3 regions of the Lentibacillus juripiscarius genome follow, and region 1 is predicted to be linked to each of the others. Evidence: riboswitches for the same ligand, from Rfam matches in the RefSeq annotation. Region 1 holds a riboswitch; each other region holds the start of a gene.
The links. A riboswitch is a leader RNA that binds a small molecule or an ion and turns the genes downstream of it on or off. The one in region 1 is predicted to bind preQ1.
Positions count from the first base shown of each region.

Region 1 (3,271 bases):
GATTATCTCTCAAGCAAAAATGCGCAGCACGAGCGCAAACTTCGCAGTGTCCTTCAGTCATAATTATGTCGGGTAGTTTTTAACCAGGCTGTCACGTACCGGCCTCGCAGTACAGGAAGGATTGCTGTTTACTCAACGAACGATTCCACAACAAACACAACTCGCCTCACGTATCTCAGTTACTTTTTGAAAAAATATATTAATTTTTGTCTATTTTTGTAGTATAATAGATTTGTGAAAAAATGATAGATTACAGTTATAGTATGCGGCCATTTTTTTAATAAAGATGAATGCGGTTGCACGGAACAGACATATAAAATTGGGACTGAAGGAGTTTTCAGCATGACGAATGTGACACGGGATTTTTTTATCGGTTTATCAAATAGTAAATTCTTAAATGCACAGGCGAAAAAATGGGGATTCGTCCTTGGTGCTGACAAATTTGTCGCAGGAACCACTATTCAGAGTGTGGTCGATGCTGTGAAGGAACAGAATGCGAAAGGCATCAGCTGCACCCTTGATAATCTTGGGGAATTTGTATCCGATAAAGGTGAAGCGAACCAGGCCAAAGAGCAAATTCTTGCTATTCTGGATACAATTAATAAGCAGAATCTGGATTGCCACTTATCGGTAAAGTTGACCCAGCTGGGACTGGATATTGACCAGGATTACTGCATTGCAAACATGAAAGACATTCTTGATACGGCAAAACAGTATTCTATTTTCGTCAATATTGATATGGAAGACTATTCCCATTATGAGGCGACGCTGGATGTATTGAACGAGCTGCGTGAGCATTATGACAATGTTGGAACCGTAATCCAGTCGTATCTTTATAGAGCGGAAGAGGACCTGAGCAGGCTGAAGGATATGCGCATCAGGCTTGTTAAAGGGGCGTATAAGGAAAGTGAAGAGGTCGCGTTTTCGGATAAGCAGGATATTGACCGTAATTTTATTAAACTGGCCAAACAGCGCCTGCTGGGCAACACGTTTACATCCATTGCGACCCATGACCACCATATTATCAATGAATTGAAAGCGTTTGTAGATGAGAATGCCATCGGAACGGATAAGTTTGAATTCCAGATGCTCTACGGTTTTCGTAATGATATGCAGGATAAATTGGCAGAGAACGGATATAATTTCTGCACGTACATCCCGTTTGGTGATGACTGGTTCGGCTATTTTATGCGCCGCCTGGCCGAACGCCCACAAAATATGAACCTGATTATGAAAGATGCCCTGTACACTGAGGATAATAGGCTGAAAAAAGGCCCCGTCATCGCCGGAACAGCCATAGCAGCCGCAACCGCCCTCACCCTTTGGCGCAGAAAAAAATAGAGACAGGCTCCTTGTCCCACCATAAATTGGAAATGAGTGGCTTCTAAGGTTCTCATGATTTTTTGCAGCTTGTGTATAGTTTAAACGGTATATCCGGGCCGGGGTGGCTAACAGATTCACCTAGCTATTATTTTCGCGTGCATTGACATGTGTCGTTTTCCGATATATGATAGATTCCGTGAACTGGATAATTGCATATCCGTTTGATCGGACGGAAGAGGTTCTTAGCTTCAACCCTCTCTAAAAAACTAAGGACAGATGACTGTGATGCGAAAACCATGTGCCTTAGGCCGTGGTTTTTTTATTTTAAAAGGTTGAACACGCACTTTACACTGGAAGGAGGTTATTCCATGACAGGAAAACGCGATGAAAATCTGGGGGAACTGTCCCTGTTGGGTAACCAGGGCACCACGTATCAGTTTGATTACACGCCGGAAGTTCTTGAGACATTCGAAAACCAGCACCCGAACCGGGATTATTTTGTCAAATTCAATTGCCCTGAATTTACGACACTTTGCCCGAAAACGAATCAGCCGGACTTTGGTACTGTTTATATCAGCTATATCCCGGATGCCAAAATGGTCGAAAGCAAATCTTTGAAACTCTATCTGTTCAGTTTCCGTAATCACGGTGATTTTCACGAAGACTGTATGAATATTATCATGAACGATCTGATAGATTTGATGGACCCGCGTTATATCGAAGTGTGGGGAAAATTCACACCACGCGGCGGCATCTCCATCGATCCATTTTGCAATTACGGGAAGCCTGGCACACGATTTGAGGAGATGGCCGCGCATCGGCTCATGAATCATGATCTGTACCCGGAAAAAATCGACAACCGGTAATAGAGGGTGGCTTGGAATCCTTTCGTTCCTGCTCTAAGTGACCGGCAAATCCCTGCAATATAGTCAGAGTACCGGTCCAATATAACGTGATAGAGCAACGAAAGGGAGAGGCTGGATGTTTGTATATTTGAACGCATTATTTGTGGGATTGTTATTATTATCCAATATTTTAGGTGTGAAGCTGTTCAGCATCGGGGGAGTCGTCCTGCCTGCAGCTGTGATTGTATATGTCGTCACTTATCTGATTACCGATGTTATTGGGGAGGTCTATGGCAAGGACGCTGCAAGGAGGACGGTTCAGGCGGGCTTCCTGACACAGGTGATTGCACTTGGGTTCATTTTTGTAGCAATTCAGCTGCCGGCCGCCTCTGATTTCGCATTACAAGCGGAATTTGAAACAGTGCTCGGCGGGAGTTTCAGGGTGATTGCGGCAAGTCTGATCTCGTATATCGCAAGCCAGAACCTTGACGTAAGCATTTTCCACCGTCTAAAAGCAAGACACGGTGAATCAAAGCTTTGGCTTCGCAACAATTTATCGACGATGACGAGCCAGCTTATTGATACTGTTTTGTTCATCACCGTCGCTTTCTGGGGAATTGTTCCATTTTCAGTACTGGCCGGCATGGTCGTCACGCAGTATCTGGTCAAGCTAGGAATTGCACTGATCGATACCCCGATTGTGTATCTGCTTGTCAAGACGGCAGGTCGGAAAAGATGATTGCCGAACCCCCCCCTCGCCGAGAAAGCCAACCAAACAAAACCCCTGGCATCTCTATCGTGCCAGGGGGGTTTTTTACCTTTTTCTGCTGTCTTCGATATACGCCGTGCGACTCTTTTCTAATCGGGACTTTCCCGTTCACACGGTAGCTTTCAACGTCTGCTTATCTTGTTCCTCCACTGGTACTACCCAGCCAAATGGATCCATGGTTTTGCCATACTGGATGCCGGTCAGGGTATCATACAGCTGTTTAGCGATAGCACCCGTTTTGCCGCTGTTGATATCAAGATGGTGCTCGCCCCAGACGAGTTGTCCGATTGGCGAAATAACAGCCGCGGTTCCTGCGCCGAATGCTTCTTCCAGC
Region 1 covers NZ_JBHUNA010000038.1:45,269-48,539, reverse strand. Annotated here, with positions in the region: gene ACFSUO_RS14425 (hypothetical protein) at 1-63, shown strand, start outside; gene ACFSUO_RS14420 (proline dehydrogenase family protein) at 343-1,341, shown strand; PreQ1 riboswitch class I at 1,553-1,599, shown strand; gene queF (preQ(1) synthase) at 1,692-2,189, shown strand; gene ACFSUO_RS14410 (queuosine precursor transporter) at 2,305-2,907, shown strand; gene ACFSUO_RS14405 (branched-chain amino acid aminotransferase) at 3,046-3,271, opposite strand, start outside.

Region 2 (3,271 bases), on a different contig from region 1:
GCCAACCTGTAAAAATAAGGGGACATCCGGATACCGAAAGTGCACTTCTTTCGCATACGCTAAATCAGCCAAATCAAAAATAACAATCTTTAAACTGCATGACCCTTTTTGTTTTTCCTGCAGCTTAGCAATTATGTCATCAAGGATGGAAAAATTAGTTTTCATTCCGGAACTGGGCGGCTTTGGTGATAGAGTTAACTCGTCAATGCTGGCGAACCACGGCTGCCACCTGCTCCCTTGTGTTTCCAGCGCAATGTTTATCTTGTTTTCATGTAGTAGGTCAACAAAAGCACCTAACCCGGAAAGCAAAGCTGGATTGCCGCCCGAAATTGTTACATGTGCAAAGTTTCCAGCCGTCTGCTCATTCAATTCCTGCCAAATTTCGTCCGGCTCCATCAGCCTGATTTTTTCTTTTTCCGACCCGTCCCAGGTAAATTTTGAATCACACCATGAACAGGAATAATCACAGCCTGCCGTTCGAACGAACATAGTTTTTTGTCCAATCACCATTCCTTCTCCCTGAATGGTTGGACCAAAAATTTCAAGTACAGGTATTTTCATCGTTCTGATCCCCCTTTAGGCCGATAGATGCAATAACTTGACGGGGTCTCACGCAAAAAAATCTGCAAGCAAACAGGTTTATTTTCCAAGGTATCTAAACGGGTCTGGATAATCTCATAAACTGTTTTTGCTACCACCTCGGTTGTTGGAAAATAAGCACCTTGATTACTGGAAAAAGCTGAATCCTCATTCAATGTGGTGTGATCAAACCGTTTATGTATCAAATCTTTGATCGTTTTAAAGTCTATTAAAAAACCTGTGGAATCCAATGTGTCACCAGCGATTGTTATATTCGCAAAATACGTATGACCGTGGGTATACTGACAATTCCCGGCATTCTCATCCGCAATATAATGGGCTGCGGAAAAGTGAAAGTCTTTATTCAGTTCAAACGCATAATTATGTTCGGGAACAGGATAAATTTGCTGAATCATTTTACCACCCCATCATTCCGACGCATTTCATATTGCTCCAATCCATTACGACGGAGTTTGCAGGATGGGCATTCCCCACAGCCTTCTCCCTTGATTCCGTTGTAACATGTCAGCGTATGCTCCTTAACAAACTCAAATGCACCAAGCTGATCACTTAATTCCCATACCTCTGACTTATCCTGCCACATCAAAGGTGTGTGTAAGACGAACTGATCATCCATTGACAAGTTCAACGTGACATTCAGTGACTTGATAAAACTATCGCGGCAGTCGGGATAACCACTGAAATCTGTTTCACTTACGCCAGTAATGATATGCTTGGCACCTAGTTGTTTTCCTAGAATAGCGGCAAAAGATAAAAACAATAAATTTCGCCCGGGCACAAACGTTGAAGGCATTCCTTCATAATCGGTGATTTTAATATTCTCACGGGTTAGGGCATTTGGTGCCAATTGATTTAACAATTCCATGTCCAGTTGATGTTGACGGACGTTTAATCTGGCACAAATCTCTTTTGCGCATTCCAATTCCGCAATATGACGCTGTCCATACTGAAATGTCACTACCTCCACATGATCGAACTTCTTCAGCGCCCAAAACAGGCATGTCGTACTATCCTGACCTCCGCTGAAAACAACAACTGCATTTTGATTATCCATTTCCTTTCCCCTTTCCCTATTGATAAAGAAAGAGATCCAAAGATTCCCACAAAAAAAGACAGCACTAAGAAGCACACTGTCTTGTCTCCCTAGTTTTTTATAGAGGGATGGTTTCGAACCTCTCCTGCATCAATGCAGATTTCTTGATTAAGTTTCACCTATTAGTTTAGCATGCGGAGGAGTTCCTGTCATGTGGTCAAATCCAATTTCATGCCAAAATACTGCTTATTCAATGCTTCCTTCTCGCATAATTCAACGTTCTGACTACCAATTCATTCTTTACGTCACACACACTGTTCTATTACTTGAATCTGGTGCAAACATGAAGTATATACAAGAACGATTAGGTCATGGTAGTTACCAAATTACCGCAGACGCTTACACTCATGTATCCAAAAGAATGGATCAAAAAAATACCGCCCAATTTGAAGCATATACTTTGGCTAACCCAAAAACCAATGGATTCATGCTTGATAATTGGCTGTTTCAACTATTTCCACTGATTTTGGAAATTGCTTTATTACCTCCCTATTACTGTGGTATCGTTCATTGAAATCACCGGTACCGTTTATCCATAAGATATCGTTACATTAAAATATACATATTAGGGAATTATATATATTGGTCAAGTTTTACATTCCGCTAAATTACCATGAGGGAAGGATGTTTAATATGTCGGAAAGAATTTTTATCAGCCCCGCGAAGTATGTACAAGGGAAAAATGCAATCGAGAAAATCGGGGACTACCTGAAGGATATTGGAAGTCAAACGGTTGTTATTGCTGATGAAACCGTATGGGATATTGCTGGACATAAAGTTGTAGATGCACTGAAAAAGAAAAACATAGCCTCAGAAGAAATTCTGTTTAATGGTGAAGCTTCAAATGAAGAAATTAAGCGGATTTCTAAAGAAGCCAAGGGTGCAGGAGCAACGATTGTTGTTGGTGTTGGAGGAGGAAAAACATTAGATACATCAAAAGCGATAGCAGACGAGCTGGACGCTTATACCGTTATTGTACCAACTGCTGCGTCTGCTGATGCCCCAACAAGTGCATTGTCGGTGGTTTATTCGGACGAAGGTGTTTTTGAATCATATCGTTTTTATAATCATAATCCAAATTTGATTCTTTTGGATTCACATGTTATTTCAGAAGCACCTCCACGTCTGTTGACATCGGGTATAGCAGACGCAATGGCCACATGGATTGAAGCAAGAGCAGTAATTAATTTTGGTGGAAGTAACCAGGCGGGAGGAACAACCACTATAGCTGCTAAGGCGATTGCTGAAAAATGTGAAGAAACCTTATTTAGATATGGTCATTTGGCATATGAATCCGCAAAAGCGAAAGTCGTAACCCCGGCACTTGAGGAGATTATTGAGGCAAATACGCTCCTTAGTGGTTTAGGTTTTGAAAGTGGTGGTTTGGCTGCGGCTCATGCTATTCATAATGGATTCACAGCACTTGATGGCGAAATTCATCACTTAACACACGGTGAAAAAGTTGCTTTTGGTACATTGGCCCAATTAGCACTGGAAAAACATTCACTCGAAGAAATGGAAAGATATATCGGATTTTATATCAGCTTGGATCTGCCGGTTACACTGGAAGATATTAAG
Region 2 covers NZ_JBHUNA010000023.1:10,134-13,404, forward strand. Annotated here, with positions in the region: gene queE (7-carboxy-7-deazaguanine synthase QueE) at 1-561, opposite strand, end outside; gene ACFSUO_RS11175 (6-pyruvoyl trahydropterin synthase family protein) at 558-995, opposite strand; gene queC (7-cyano-7-deazaguanine synthase QueC) at 992-1,654, opposite strand; PreQ1 riboswitch class I at 1,738-1,782, opposite strand; gene ACFSUO_RS11185 (hypothetical protein) at 1,845-2,207, shown strand; gene ACFSUO_RS11190 (glycerol dehydrogenase) at 2,327-3,271, shown strand, end outside.
Region 2: another riboswitch for preQ1. It lies ahead of queC (7-cyano-7-deazaguanine synthase QueC); the one in region 1 lies ahead of queF (preQ(1) synthase).

Region 3 (3,271 bases), on a different contig from region 1:
AACTATCCAAATTGAGTCAAATTCATTCTGCCTATTACGACTTTATAACTTAAAAGTCACGCACATCTGAGGCCTAGTCGAGATCTGACTTCCCTATAACGTATCGAGTCCCTGATTAAGATTCTCTATTACGGTAAGGCTAAGGTGAAAAATCGGAAGGATCTGTCTTACATATGGAATTGGAATTAACCTGGATGGCTTTTATCATGCTTATACTTGCCAGCTACCGGCTGACACACTTAATCGTTTTCGATAAAATAACCGAATTTATCCGCAAACCCTTTTTAACAAAAAAGAAGATCTCACAAAAAGAAACAAAGATGGTACCCAAATCCAAAATCGGCTACCTTCTGACCTGTTATTGGTGTGCAGGAATCTGGAGCGCGATATTTCTCGGTATGATATATTTGTGGATTCCCGATATCGCCCAGTATATAATCCTTGTCCTGGCAATTGCCGGCGGTCAGGCAATCCTTGAGTCATTTGTGGGTGTGAATATTAAACGCACTGCGTTGTATGATGAAGAAGCAAAAGAATTGAAATAAGTTGCTGTCGGCCTATCCCTGTTAGATCTGCTGTCAACATGAACAACATGCACCACTTTATGAATTGGCTTAAGGTTGGAAAACGAACAGCTGTATACTCGTTTGGTTATAATGGTTCAAGAAGGGTTGAAAAAGCGAGCCTTCCCTATACTGGGAAGAGCTCGCTTTCTAGTTTCAAACTTCCGGAGTTGGTGTAGGCTCCGAATAGTCGCCTTATTGGTATTTTTTGGTTAATGTAACAATCATAGTTGCTTGTATGACCAAAATCCCCGCAGCCGCATCCTTCACTTAATAAACACTGGCACATGTTCCGGCTGCTGGTTCATAAAAACAATGATTTTTATATTGACCGGTAAAAGGTTGACCGTACCATGTGGAAGGACATGGACCATATGGATTGAAATACCAAAGCGAATATTTCGATGGATGTCGTCTCCAATATTTCAAATTCTTTCTTGCTAATCTACGCTCAGTTTCCCGTGCCGGTCGATAAAACATACTGCCTTTTTGAACAGCTTCAAACGAATAATTTCCTCCTTGCACTTGATAAATAACTTCCCGTGCTGTTCTTACATCTGTAAAATCTAAACAATCCGCTTTCGCACGATTAACAATTACATTTCCGACAGACAGCATTCCTATTCTTCCTTCACCAACGGCTTCCGCTCTCATCATCCTAGCCATTAGGTCAACGTCTTTACTTGTGTATTTAATGAATGGCATTTTTTCACCCCAAAAATAGTGTATGAAAAAAAGCCAACTGTGTTATATTTTCTGCTATTTTTGTTTTTCCCAATGCAAAAATTTTTTGATGCGCCATCTATACTTAAACAAGATCGTGCTATATCTGAGGATTATATAAGAGGAGTATCCTAATATATCAATTGACGACGACTAGTTTCCACTCACACTGATGTTTATATAAGGTAGCACTCATGAAGAAAACAGCCAATAAAAAGTGTTCCGAACCATATGGTTCGGAACACCCTCCTAACGCGGATTAACTTAATTCATTCTTTTCCATAATATGATTGAAATTCAGTTTCTTGTTCAGTACATACATAACTGGGATTCCGAGAGCCATGATGCCGAATTCACCCGCAGCTGTCGTCAGCCATGTGAGCAGAAATGGCAAGTCGGCGGCCAGATAAAGCTCGAATGCTATAATAAACATATTAAACGTAAATACAATTGTGTTGATGATGAGCAGAGTCAATTTATGTTTAATAAATTTTGCTAGAAGTATAACGATTCCGAGCGATAGTGCTGAGTGGGCTACCCCAAATGTCAAGTCAAAAACCCCGGTTGGGGAGAATAAATTGGTCAAGAGGACGCCCAGTACAATACCGAAAAAATATTTCTTGTTGAAGACAACGAGATGGTTAAAAATTTCCGGAATTCGAAACTGAATGTTCGAGAACGCAATCGGCGCGGCGACCAATGACACAGTGACATAAGCTGCAGCCACAAGTGCATTGGCGGCAAGTGTTTTGATATTCAATCGTATTCCTCCCTAGTTTTTTATCGTGGGATGGTTTCGAACCACGGTTTGGATACAGGTCCCAAACGACTTTATTATACCCGGATGCAAGGAATATGCAAAGGGTTTTCAGTAGATTTTTGAAAAATAATCAGGATATCTGATGTGGTACACCCTGTATGAATGGCTTTTTCCTTTAATGTATGGTTAAAATAGAACGAACAATTCAGACGAACGGTAACACTTTTTCAAAGGGGATGTATGATGAGAAGAATTATTTTATCGACAGAGAGTGGAGCGGATTTACCAAGGGATTTGACTCGAAAACATGCCATTCAAGTGGTCCCAATGCATGTCATTATGGATGGGCAGGATTATTTTGATGGGACGTTACCCGTAGAGGATATTTATGACTATTATGATCGCACCAAAAAAATCCCCTCTACAACATCGACAAATGCCCACGAGTATCACGATTTTTTCACGAAGATAAGAGCGGATTTTCCCGATTGTATTATTATTCACATTGGCTATACGTCAAAGGCATCCTCCTCCTTCCAAAATGCGATACTCGCCTCAGAGGACTTTGAGGATCTTTATCTCATTGATGCTTTGAACGTCACAGGTGGATTAGCTGCTATTGTTATGTATGCTGTCAACTTGTTAGAGAAAAATCCTTCGATTGAACCTGGTAGTTTAATTGAAGAAATGGAAGCAATCGTTCCTAAATCAAGGCTTGCATTTGTTCCTGGCAGCTTAGAATTTCTAAAAGCAGGCGGACGCGTCAGCAATATGGCTTATCTCGGAGGTGCTTTATTAAAATTAAAGCCACGCATTGAATTAGTTGAAGGAAAACTTGTTTCCACAAAAAAATATCGTGGGAAAATGAGTGCAGTTGCGGAAAAACTTTTACAGGATTATTTAAATCAATATGATATTGATCGAGAACAACTCTATTTTCAATACTCGATCGGACTTGATGAAAGTATCAAGAAGCGGATGGATGAAATTGCAAAAGAAAAAGGATTCAAACATGTAAAATGGATGCAGGCAGGGGCTATGATTTCTACTCATGCAGGACCTGGGGGCTTTGGAATTGCAGGTTTAGAAGTTTAGGAACGGTCGGTTCTCAAGTGTTTCTGGTCCTGGGATAGTGATACCGCACTGTTTTTTAAAGGCCTCTTGAGAATACTGTGTGGCGAAAGGCTTGGCAATCTTCGCCAAGCCTTTTGTCTCCTTGTCTTAC
Region 3 covers NZ_JBHUNA010000003.1:167,970-171,240, forward strand. Annotated here, with positions in the region: gene ACFSUO_RS02015 (DUF1360 domain-containing protein) at 174-545, shown strand; gene ACFSUO_RS02020 (cell wall hydrolase) at 834-1,268, opposite strand; gene ACFSUO_RS02025 (QueT transporter family protein) at 1,546-2,046, opposite strand; PreQ1 riboswitch class I at 2,053-2,097, opposite strand; gene ACFSUO_RS02030 (DegV family protein) at 2,290-3,141, shown strand; gene ACFSUO_RS02035 (hexameric tyrosine-coordinated heme protein) at 3,268-3,271, opposite strand, start outside.
Region 3: another riboswitch for preQ1. It lies ahead of ACFSUO_RS02025 (QueT transporter family protein); the one in region 1 lies ahead of queF (preQ(1) synthase).